Regions from separate parts of the Mesorhizobium sp. ESP7-2 genome, predicted to be linked through region 2. Evidence: predicted binding sites of a transcription regulator. Region 2 holds the regulator's gene; the other holds the start of a gene.
The links. The regulator PhoB, encoded in region 2, activates phosphate uptake and scavenging genes when phosphate is short. The targets are predictions, from matches to a motif close to TGTCATNNANCTGTCAT.

Region 1 (6,075 bases), on a different contig from region 2:
CTTCACGATCGCAACGGGGCTGGTCGCCCACACCGGCTGGGCCGACCAGATGCAGATGATCCAGTTCCTCAAGAACCTCGCCATCACCGGCGGCTTCCTGCTGCTGGCCTCTTCGGGTGCCGGCGCGTATTCGATCGACGCCAGGCGCGGCTGAGGCTTCCCCTCCCAAGGACCCGAAAAAGCGGCGCGGAATTTCCGCGCCGCTTTTTCGTTGTGTGGCTATAGGCGTAGACTGCGATGGTCGCCGGTGACCGTGCCGGCAAGGGAGAGTGCCATGGCCCGCAACGCATTGCTTCTGGTTTCGCGGCTGCTGTTTGCCGTGCTGTTCGTGCCGTCCGGCTTCCAGGCGCTCGCCAATATTGCCGGCACCACCAGCTATTTCTCCGGCCTTGGCCTGCCGCTGCCAGCGCTCGCCGCCTGGGGCACCGGCCTGTTCGAGCTGATAGCGGGGCTTCTGGTGCTCGTTGGATTCCAGACGCGGATCGTGGCGCTGCTGCTGGCAGCCTTCTGTATCGCGGCCGGCTACATCGGCCACTATGGCCAAGGCGCCGGCGATGCGACGCTCGCCTTCCTGCACCAGCAGATGCTGATGAAGGATATCGCGATATCGGGTGGTTTCCTGGCGCTTGCCATGGCCGGCGCCGGCGCATGGTCGGCCGACGGACGGGCTTCGGCATAGGCGCCGAGGCGACTTGACTATTTCACCGACACACTCTGCCCGCCCTCGACCGCCAACTCCAGGCGGCGGTTGGTGATGCGCGCCAGCTGCGCCAGCCGGCCGGCCGGCCGTTCGCCATAGAGGTCGGAAAGCGAAGCCGGCAGCACCAGCGCCAGCGCGCCGTTGGGGCGGCTTTCCCATTTCAGCCTCGGCATGATGCCGGGCATCGCGGCCGTCAGCAGGTAGACGACGCGCATCATCGCCGCCAGCACGCGGGCGCGCTCCAACAGGCGGGGCGGCGCCAGCGCCTTGATTTCGGGCGCCACCAATTCATTGAAGACGCCGTCATGACGGTAGGCGTTGGTCAGCGCCAGGTAGGCGCGGCCGGGATGATCGACACCGATGAAGGACGCATGAGCGATGATGTTGAGCGATTGCTTGCCGCGATATTCCGGATGAGCGCGCCAGCCGATATCGGCGAGCAGGCAGGCGGCGTGGCGATAGCGCGCTTCGTCTTCCGTCTCGTCGATGCCGAACGCCTTGAAGGCCCTGCCGGTCCATTCGACCAGATCATGCGCATGATGGACCGAACGCGAACGCAAGAGCGCAAGCTCCTCGGCGGCCGAGATCAGCGGATCGGCCTTCTGCTCGGCCGCGTCGAGCAGCGAATAGAGAAAACCCTCGCGCACGCCTTGCGCCGAAACGACGATCCTGGACGGCTGCATCGCCGTCATGATTTCCTGCAGCACGAGAGCGCCGTATGGCAGCAGCGAGCGGCGGTTCTTGGAGACGCCCTCGATACCCCTCACCTTTTCGACCTCCCCCCTGGCCACCTGCTTGAGGAACGTTTGAGCACTTTCGGCCGATATCTCGTAGTTGTGCATGACGCCGAGCGGATAGTTGTTCATCTCCATGTGCAGTCTGGCGAGGTTTCGCCAGGTGCCGCCGACAGCGTAGAAAGTCCTGCCCTGCCCGCCCTTCAACAGCTTGGCCCGGGCCAATTCCTGGCGCGCGATCTTCTGCGCCTGGACGAGCGAGTTCTTCGCCATGTCCTGCAGGCGCAGGCCGCCAAGCGGCAGCGTGATGCCGTCGCCGATGGCCTCGCCATCGATGTCGATGAGCTCCAGGCTGCCGCCGCCAAGGTCGCCGGCAATGCCGTTGGCCGGATGGAAGCCGGAGATGACGCCCAGCGCGGAATAATGCGCTTCCTGGCGGCCGGAGAGCACGCGGATCTCGGTCTTCAGCACATCCTCGGCGCGATGGATGAAATCGGGACCGTTGATCGCCTCTCGGGCCGCGGCGGTTGCCAGCACGTACATGTGTTCGGCACCGGCCTGGTTGGAGAGCGCGCGGAAACGGCGAAACTCCTCCATCGAGCGCGCCACCCCTTCGGGGTCGAGCTTCCCCGTCGACACGATGCCGCGGCCGAGGCCCGCCAGCATCTTTTCGTTGAACAGCGTGGTCGGCGAACGCGCCAGCCCCTCATAGACGACAAGACGGATCGAGTTGGAGCCGATGTCGATGATGGACAGCGGTCGGCGGTCCTGCAGCCGGCCCTGGGATTTGGACAGCATCAGGTGGTGGCGTTCTTCTTGCGGCGCTTGAACTGCGCGATTCGCTTGGGCGCATGCGATTTCAGCGCGTCACCCCGTCCCGACAGGCTCGGATTGGTCATGAAATATTCCTGCGCGTTGAACGGTTCCTCACCCTCCTCCAGCACCACGCGCCGGGAGGTTCCATCAGCCAATACGTCGAAACTTTGCTGATTGTCCATGATGTTGCCCAGCATGATCTGGCCCAGAATCTGTTCATGCACAGTTGGATTGGTGATCGGCACCATGGTCTCGACGCGGCGGTCGAGATTGCGTGGCATCAGGTCCGCCGAGGAGATGTAGACAATCGCCTCGTCCGAGGGAAGGCCATGGCCGTTGCCGAAGCAATAGATGCGGCTGTGCTCGAGGAACCGGCCGACGATCGACTTGACCCTGATGTTCTCCGACAGGCCCGGCACCTGCGGCCGCAAACAGCATATGCCGCGCACGACAAGGTCGATTTCCACCCCGGCGCGGCTGGCGTCGTAGAGCGCATCGATGATGATGGGGTCGACGAGCGCGTTCATTTTCATCCAGATGCGCGCCGGCCGTCCCTCCAATGTGTGGGTGACCTCGTCTGAAATGTGCTGAAGGATGCGGTTCCTCAGCGTGAACGGCGATATCGCCAGCCGCATTTCGGCGGTCGGCTCGGCATAGCCGGTGATGAAATTGAACAGTTGGGCGACGTCACGGGCGATTGTCGGATCGGTGGTGAAGAAGGACAGGTCGGTGTAGATGCGCGCGGTGACCGGGTGGTAGTTGCCGGTGCCGAGATGGACGTAATTGCGCAGCTTGCCGTCCTCGCGCCGCACCACCAGCGACATCTTGGCGTGGGTCTTGAGTTCGAGGAAGCCGAACACGACCTGCACGCCGGCGCGTTCGAGATCGCGCGCCCAGCGGATGTTGGCCTCCTCGTCGAAACGCGCCTTGAGCTCGACCAGCGCCGTCACCGACTTGCCGGCCTCGGCCGCGTCGACCAGCGCACGCACGATCGGGCTGTCGTTGGAGGTGCGATAGAGCGTCTGCTTGATCGCCACCACTTCGGGATCGGCCATTGCCTGGCGCAGGAACTGCACCACGACGTCGAACGACTCGTAGGGGTGATGGACGACGATGTCTTTCTCGCGGATGGCGGCAAAACAGTCGCCGCCATGCTCGCGGATGCGCTCGGGAAAGCGTGGGTTGTAGGGTATGAATTTCAGGTCGTCGCGGGGGACGGAGACGATCTCGGAGATCTGGCTGAGCGCCAGCGGCCCGGTGAGCACGCTGATGCGGCTCGACGAGACGCCAAGCTCGCCAGCGACGAAATCGCGCAATTCTTCAGGCATCAACATATCGAATTCGATGCGGATGACCGAACCGCGGCGGCGCCGCTTCAGCGCCGTTTCGAACAGCCGCACCAGGTCTTCCGATTCTTCCTCGACCTCGATATCGCTGTCGCGGATGATGCGGAACGTGCCGGAGCCCTTGACCTCGTAGCCGGGGAACAGCTTGCCGATGTAAAGGCCGACCGCCTCTTCCAGCGGAATGAAGCGGACATGGCGCTTGCGGTCCGGCAGGCGGATGAAGCGCTTCAGCGCCACCGGCAGGCGCAGCAGCGCGCTCATCTCCTCGCCATTCTTGCGGTGGCGAAGCTGCAGCGCCATCGAGAAGCCGAGATTGGGAATGAACGGGAACGGATGCGCCGGGTCGATCGACAGCGGAGTGAGCACCGGAAACACCTGCTCCTGGAAATGCTCTTCCAACCAGGTCTTCTCGTCCTTGGTCAGCGCATCACGGGTGATGCTCTCGATGCCTTCCTTGTTGAGCAGCACCGTGAGTGCCGAAAGGCTCTTCTGCTGGTCCTCCTGCAGCCGCTCGACCTCACGCAGCAATTGTTCGAGCTGCTGTTCGGGGGTGCGTCCGTCCGGGCTTTTCAGCACGATGCCCTCGCGCACCTGGCCGGCAAGGCCGGCGACGCGCACCATGAAAAATTCGTCGAGATTGGCGGCCGAGATCGACAGGAAACGGACGCGCTCCAGCAGCGGGTGATGGGTGTTCAGCGATTCTTCGAGAACGCGGCGATTGAACTGCAGCCAGGAGAACTCGCGGTTGACGAAACGGTCCGGATTGCCTTCCGGGCTCGCTGCCGTGACGTTGTTGAATTCGCTCTGTACCGGCTTCAGTTCGTTCATGATTCCTGCTCTTCCGGCCGCCTCGGCCGGTTAACCGGCTTAACTTATCCTGTGGCAGGCTTTTGCGACAGTTCTCTGACAGGCTTTTGCGACAGTTTGATTTCATCGAACTTGCAAACAGGCTTGATATGATCCAGATGCAGAGAGACTGCGTTAAGGAGACGACGATGGCAGGCGGTTCCATTCCCCATTTCCAGAACGATGCGGGCCATCCGGCAATCGACATCGGGGTCAAGGAATTCATGTGCACGGGCGCCAACCCGCCTTTTGATCATCCGCATGTGTTTCTCGACATGGGCGACGACAATGAGAAAGTCTGCCCCTATTGCTCGACCCTCTACCGCTATTCGCCGAAGCTGAAGGCAACGGAAACGCAGCCGGCGGGCTGCCTCTACATCGACCAGGCCGCCTGACCTCCCGACCATGAGCGAGACGCGGTCCCGGCAGGTCGTGATTGCCGGGGCTGGAATCGCCGGGCTGACGGCGGCGATTGCCTTCGCCGAACGCGGCTACCCCGTAAAAATGTTCGAACAGGCCAAGCGCCTCGAAGCGGCGGGCGCCGGCATCCAGCTCTCTCCAAACGCGACGCGCATTCTGCGCCAGCTTGGGGTTTTCGACACGCTTCTTGCCAATGCCGTCAAGCCGGAAGCCGTGGTGCTGAAGGACGCCGCGAGCCTGCGCCAACTGGCACGCGTGCCGCTTGGCGGCGCCGGTGAGGAACGCTGGGGCGCGCCCTATCTCGTGGCGCACCGGGCTGATCTGCAAGACGCCCTGATGGCGCGCGTCGCGCAAATGCCCGACATCCAGCTTACCACCGGCGCGCAGGTCAGCAGCGTGGCCTCCGGTTCACTCGGTATCACCATGACAGACGGGGTCGGCCGCAAGATCATCGATACCGAAGGATCTCTGCTGGTCGGTGCCGATGGCGTCTGGTCAGCGGTGCGCAGGTTTGGCGTAACGTCCGCCCAAAGCAGGTTTTCGGGCGAATTGGCATGGCGCACCACGATCTCGGTCGACAGCGCTGCCGGCAATGCGTTTGCCGCGATCGGTGCCAGCGACTGCGTCACCACCTTCCTGCACCCCGGCTTTCATTTGGTCGCCTATCCCGTGAGCAAGGGGGACGCGTTCAACCTTGTCGCTTTCACCAAAGGCGAGCGCATTGCCGAAGGCTGGTCAGGCCTTGCCGATCCCAGCATCCTCGCCAGCGCCATGCGTGGCACGGCCGCAGGCCTTGCAAGACTGGTGGAATTGGCTGGCCCATGGCTGACCTGGCCGCTCCATACAGTCGAACGGAAGCAGCCCTGGACCGTGCCACCCGGCATCGCGCTGATCGGCGACGCCGCACATGCGATGACCCCGTTCGCAGCACAAGGCGCTGCCATGGCGATAGAGGATGCCGCGACGCTTGCCACTTTGATCGCCGACTTCCCCGGCGACCTGACGCAAAGCCTCACCATCTGGGAGAACCTGAGACGACCGCGCATCGAAAAGGTGCTGAAACGCGGCGCGCTCAACCGCCTCGCCTGGCACGCCCGGGGACCGGTGGCATTGGCGCGCAATCTGTTTCTGGCGACACGGCCGGGAGAGAATCTCGCGGCGGACTTGGACTGGCTTTATGGGTGGCGGCAGCAGCAGATCATCCGTCGCTGAA
Region 2 (6,075 bases):
GCGATCGCACGCTACATGCTGATGCGCATCGACGCCCGCACCGGAGCCTGACCGATGTCGACAGCCTCGTCGCTTCACAGCCGCCGCAAGGCCAGAAACTCGGTGATGATGACGCTGTGCGTCGCCGCCGCGGGCATCGGGCTTGCCTGGCTGGCACTGATCCTCGGCGCGTTGATCTACAAAGGCGCGGCCGGGCTCTCGCTTGATGTGTTCACGCAGATGACGCCGCCGCCCGGCGATGCCGGCGGCCTGCTGAACGCTATCTATGGCAGCGTGGTGATGACGGTCATCGCCGTTATCGTCGGCACGCCAATCGGTGTTCTGGCCGGCACCTACATGGCCGAATACGGCCGCTTCTCGAAACTCACCACCGTGGTGCGCTTCATCAACGACATCCTGCTGTCGGCGCCGTCGATCATCATCGGCCTGTTCGTCTACGAATTGATGGTGCGGCCGATGGGGCATTTCTCGGCGATCGCCGGCGCCGTCGCGCTGGCCATCCTGGTCATCCCTGTGGTCGTGCGCACCACCGAGGACATGCTCAACCTGGTGCCGAACGCCTTGCGCGAAGCCGGCACCGCGATCGGCGCGCCGCGCTGGGTGGTCATCAAATCAGTGGCTTACCGTGCCGCACTTTCCGGCATCGTCACCGGCATATTGCTGTCGATCGCCCGCATCTCCGGCGAGACGGCGCCGCTGCTCTTCACCGCGCTGAACAACCAGTTCTGGTCGAGCAATCTCAACGCGCCGATGGCCAGCCTGCCGGTCACCATCTTCCAGTTCGCTCTCAGCCCCTATGAGGAATGGCAGCAGCTGGCCTGGACCGGCGCACTCATAATCACATTGACGGTTCTCGCGCTCAGCATCTTTGCGCGCAGCCTGACCGGACGCAGAGAGGACAAATGAGCCAGATGTTGTCTCCAGACATGACGATTGCCACCGAGGCAGCCGCCAAGGCGAAGATCGAGGTCAAGAACCTCAATTTCTACTACGGCCAGTCGAAGGCGCTGAAGGACATCACGTTGTCGCTGCCCGAGCGCAGCGTGACGGCCTTCATCGGACCGTCGGGTTGCGGAAAGTCGACGCTGCTGCGCGTCTTCAACCGCATCTACGAGCTCTACCCCAAGCAGACCGCCGAGGGTCAGGTGCTGCTCGACGGCCAAAACGTTCTCGACCGCTCGCAGGATCTCAACCTGCTGCGCACCAAGATCGGCATGGTATTCCAGAAGCCGACGCCATTCCCGATGTCGATCTATGAGAACATCGCCTTCGGCGTCAGGCTCTATGAGAAGATCAGCAAGGCCGAGATGGACGGCCGTGTCGAACAGGCGCTGAAGCGCGCGGCACTGTGGACCGAGGTCAAGGACAAGCTGAACGCCAGCGGCCTCAGCCTGTCGGGCGGCCAGCAGCAGCGGCTTTGCATCGCCCGCACCGTGGCGGTGAAGCCGGAAGTCATCCTGCTCGACGAGCCGGCCTCGGCGCTCGACCCATTGTCCACCGCCAAGATCGAGGAACTGATCGACGAGTTGCAGGCCGACTACACGATCGTCATCGTCACCCACAACATGCAGCAGGCCGCGCGCGTCTCGAAGCAGACGGCTTTCATGTATCTGGGCGAACTGGTCGAATTCGACAAGACCGAGAAGATCTTCACGTCGCCTCGCGAGAAGCGCACGCAGGACTACATCACCGGCCGTTTCGGCTGATCTCACGCATACGAGGACCAGGATCATGGCCGAACACACAGTCGCAGCCTTCGACGAGGATCTCGGACAGATCAGCAGGCTGATCAGCGACATGGGCGATCTCGCCGGCACGATGGTCGGTGGCGCCACCAAGGCGCTGCTGAATTCGGACAACGCGCTGGCACAGCGCGTCGTCTCCGACGACGCCATCATGGACGCGCGCCAGCGCGAACTCGACGACCGCGCCATCACCCTGATCGCCAAGCGCCAGCCGATGGCCGACGATCTGCGCCATGTCGTCGGCTCGATCCGCATGGCGGGCGATCTCGAGCGCATCGGCGACCTTGCCAAGAACATCGCCAAGCGCGTCGGCTCCGTCGGCCTCACCGCCACGCCGCGCGACCTGTCGCACTCGATCGACTCCATGGCGCAGCTGGTGCTGATCCAGGTGCAGGGCATGGTCGAGGAATATGCGGCCGGCGATGCCGCCGCACTCGCCAAGCTCAGGAACGACGACGAACGCATCGACGTCAAATACACCTCGGTGTTCCGCGAACTCCTGACCTACATGATGGAGGATCCGCGCAACATCACGGCTTGCACGCATCTCTTGTTCTGCGCCAAGAACCTCGAACGCATCGGCGACCATGTGACCAACATCGCCGAGAATGCGTATTATGTGCTGACCGGCACGCAACTGCCCGCCAACCGTCCGAAGCAGGACGAGACGGCGATGTCGGTGCCGGCGGCTTGACGGCAGGGATGATCAATCGATGATCGCGCCACGCATCATGGTGGTGGAGGATGAGGAGCCGCTCGGCGTGCTCCTCCGCTACAATCTGGAATCGGAAGGTTACCAGGTCGAGGTGGTGACACGCGGCGACGAAGCCGAGATCCGCCTCCAGGAGAACGTGCCCGACCTCCTGGTGCTCGACTGGATGGTGCCGGCGGTTTCCGGCATCGAGCTCTGTCGGCGCCTGCGAATGCGGCCCGAGACCGAGAGGCTGCCGATCATCATGCTGACGGCGCGCGGCGAGGAGAGCGACCGCGTGCGCGGCCTTTCGACCGGTGCCGACGATTATCTGGTCAAGCCGTTCTCGACGCCGGAATTCATGGCCCGGGTCAAGGCGCTGCTGCGCCGCGCCAAGCCGGAAGTGCTGTCCAGCGTGCTCAAGGTCGGCGACATCGTGCTCGACCGCGAATCGCACCGGGTCTATCGCAAGAAGAGCGAGATCCGGCTCGGACCGACCGAGTTCCGGCTGTTGGAATTCATGATGCGCCATCCCGGCCGGGTGTTCTCGCGCAGCCAGCTGCTCGACAATGTCTGGGGCGAGACGATCTACATCGACGAGCGCACCGTGGACGTGCATGTCGGTCGGCTGCGCAAGGCGGTCAACAATGGCCGCATGCCGGACGTCATCCGCACCATCCGCGGCGCGGGCTACGCGATCCGCGAGGATTAAAGCGCCGCTCAGCCAGCGCGAGTGCAGCGAAACATGCCTCGCCTCGCGGAAATGGCCATTCAACTCGCTGTGCCGTTGCCATGTCGAGCGTGCTGTCGGGTTTGCGCATCTGAACCGGTGTCGAACTTTCCACTCCCCCCAGCGTCGGCGTCACACCGATCGCACGGCATGGGTGTCACTGTCATCGAAGCCGTCAATAGCTTGGGACGCCCAGTCAAGCAGTTGGGACGCGCAGTCATGGCGTCCGGCCATGCGTTTCCCGGAGTGCAAGGCGTTGCGCGGTTTCAGGCAACGCTCTTCCCGGCACTCCCTCTCACTTGCACGCTCAGCGCGAAAATCTCCTGGTCGACGAAAGTCAATGCGCGCATGGCGCAGCCTTCGCGAATGAGCGGCAGCTCGTTCGGCTCGGTGTCGAAGGAAATCGATTCCGAATGCTGGCCGCCGGCGGTCTGGGCGATGGCCTCGCGCAACGCCGGCTCGATCAGGTCGAAGGCGGCGGCGCTGACGCCGACCATGGCGACCGGTGCGGGATCGATCAGCGCGAACAGGCTGCCCAGCCCATAACCCAGCGCCTCGCCGGCCTTGCGGTAAAGAGATCGGGGGCTAGGGCGGTCTGCGGCGTAAACCTGCCTGAGGACTTATATCACGTGCCCCTTCCGCCGGCGTGACCTATAGCCGGCGCCGCGCGGCAAGACGCGCCTTCATCCGTGCCTTTGCCGATTCAGTGCCATCGTGGAAGGTGTCGAACCACTTGTCCCATGGCACTTCCAGCGTGCCGTAGTTCACCTCAAAGTAGCGATGATGAAGCTGGTGGTGGAAGGTGCCCAGGTCGACGCGCTTGCGCCCGGCCAGCCAGAGCCCTTCGAACCCGGTATGGGTGGTAATGGCGTAAAGGCCATAGAACATCAGGTGGCAGATAAGATGCACCGGGCTGGACGGAACAACGAAATGGACCAGCGCGGTTCCGAAATAGAAAATGTGTTCAACCGGGTGCATCGCAAGGCCCGACCACGGCCCCACATCAATATTGCGGTGATGCAGCGCGTGGATGCGGTAAAGGAGCTTCGTATGGAGCAGCCGGTGAATCCAGTAGAAGTAGAAACTCTCCCAGATCGGGATCAACAGGAAGAGGCCGACGAACCAGACCGGGTGGCCGGACCATGTTAGAGTCGGCGCATAGCCATTGGCCATCGCCCACCAGACCAGCGCCTCGTATGCCGACCAGATCGTTACGCCCGAAGCCAGCGACCAGAACACGTTGTCGGCCAGTTGGCTGTCGAAACTGAAGGCGCGCCCCTTGCGCGGGTAGGGGCGCGGATCAAACTTCTTGTCGGTGCCCTGCAACTGGTGGCGGTGAAAAACAAGATGCAGCCCCTGCGCTACAACTACCGTCAGGCCGAAGTTTCGTAGCCAGATCAACACGATCCATAGCCCGGGCTCCTTCGCCTGGGCAAGCGTGGGGCTGGCCAAGGCATAAGCCGCGAAGGCCAGCCCCACGATGACGAGATTGATTGAGACAGGCAGCCAGCTTCCGACATACCAGCGAAAGATCGCTGCGAGGTTCAGCGGCCAGCGCCAGACCGGCGCAATCTCAATGGGCAGGCTGTCGGGGACGTGGTTCCATTCCTTCCGGTCTGACATCGATGTCGCTCTTTTCCGGCCGTGGTTCATGCGCAGGGTATTGCTCGGAAATTGACAACACAAAGAATATCTTTTCAGGTATTGGGGTCATTTTAATTGACGGTAAGATCTCATGAAAACACCGCACCCGACCTGGCTGCTCGCCTTCGAGGCGGCGGCGCGGTATGGCAGTTTCACCGCCGCGGCCGCTGAGCTGAACCTGACCGCAGCGGCCGTCAGCCAGCATATCCGCCTGCTGGAAAAGCATGTCGGCGCGCGGCTGTTCGAGCGGCTGCCGCGCGGCGTTGCGCTGACGGATATCGGCCAGGCCTATGCCCAGCCGGTGCGTCAGTCCTTCGCCGAGTTGCAGCGGGCGACGGACGGTCTCTTCGCGCGCCCATCGCGGCGGGTGGTGCGGGTGCGCGCCTCGATCACTTGGGCGGCGTTGATCCTCGCGCCCCGGCTGGCCGATTTTCGGCAGGCCCATCCAGAGATCGACATCCAACTCTCCACCTTCGTCTGGTCCGATCGTTTTGAAGCCGGCAACAGCGATGTCGACATCCGCTGGGGGCACGGCGACTGGCCCGAGGGTGCGGTTCAACTGCTGGCCCATGAATCCGCGATCGTCGTCTGCCATCCTGCCGACACCGCCTGGTTGGCGGGGCGCCGGGACATCCGCGACTTCCCCTTTGCCTGCCTGCACCATGTGATCGGGTTTGAGACCGAGTGGCAGCGCCTGTCGGATCATTTCGGCCTCGCCCTCCCGGCCCCGCCGCAGCGTGCCCGCTACGATTCATCGCTGCTCGCGCTCTGGGCGATGACCACGGGCGGCGGCGCCATGATCGTTCTGGAGAGTTTCGCCAGGCCGTTTCTCGATTCCGGCCAACTGGTAGCGCCCTTGCCGCACCGCTTGCCCATAAGTGGCGCGCATTACATGGTGCAGGCCGACGGGGCGGGACGCAATGACGCGGTGCAGACCTTCTGCCGCTGGGCTGCGGCGCTCTACCCGGCCTGAACGCGGTTGTGGGTACTGGCGCACGGCGGACCGCACCGCCGCCCGACGGGGGCTTAGAGCCGGATGATTTTAGGTCGAATCGACCTGAAATCTGAATCCTTCTCTAAATCGAAGAGATAGAGCATGATGTCGTCCGAAAACCGCTTCACACTTTTCGACATCATGCTCTAGCAGGAGGCCCGAAATCTGGCGGGTAGTATGTCATGCCCCGTCGGAGTGATTGGGTTCGATCTTGGTCTCAGGCAACGTTCTTTCCCGCGCCCGCCCTTGCCTGCACGCCAGGCGCGAAAAT

Region 1: a site for PhoB is predicted at 4,489-4,505, ahead of LB543_RS00560 (RNA degradosome polyphosphate kinase). Genes of this name have one in related genera too.

What each region holds. Positions count from the first base shown of each region.
Region 1 covers NZ_JAIUGQ010000001.1:100,595-106,669, reverse strand. Annotated here, with positions in the region: gene LB543_RS00575 (DoxX family protein) at 1-154, shown strand, start outside; gene LB543_RS00570 (DoxX family protein) at 275-679, shown strand; gene ppx (exopolyphosphatase) at 697-2,232, opposite strand; gene LB543_RS00560 (RNA degradosome polyphosphate kinase) at 2,232-4,424, opposite strand; gene LB543_RS00555 (zinc-finger domain-containing protein) at 4,592-4,837, shown strand; gene LB543_RS00550 (FAD-dependent monooxygenase) at 4,848-6,074, shown strand.
Region 2 covers NZ_JAIUGQ010000025.1:32,584-38,658, forward strand. Annotated here, with positions in the region: gene pstC (phosphate ABC transporter permease subunit PstC) at 1-51, shown strand, start outside; gene pstA (phosphate ABC transporter permease PstA) at 55-906, shown strand; gene pstB (phosphate ABC transporter ATP-binding protein PstB) at 903-1,706, shown strand; gene phoU (phosphate signaling complex protein PhoU) at 1,732-2,439, shown strand; gene phoB (phosphate regulon transcriptional regulator PhoB) at 2,459-3,148, shown strand; partial or broken gene LB543_RS21785 (sugar kinase) at 3,433-3,765, opposite strand; gene LB543_RS21790 (sterol desaturase family protein) at 3,818-4,789, opposite strand; gene LB543_RS21795 (LysR family transcriptional regulator) at 4,902-5,783, shown strand; gene LB543_RS21800 (ROK family protein) at 6,022-6,075, opposite strand, start outside.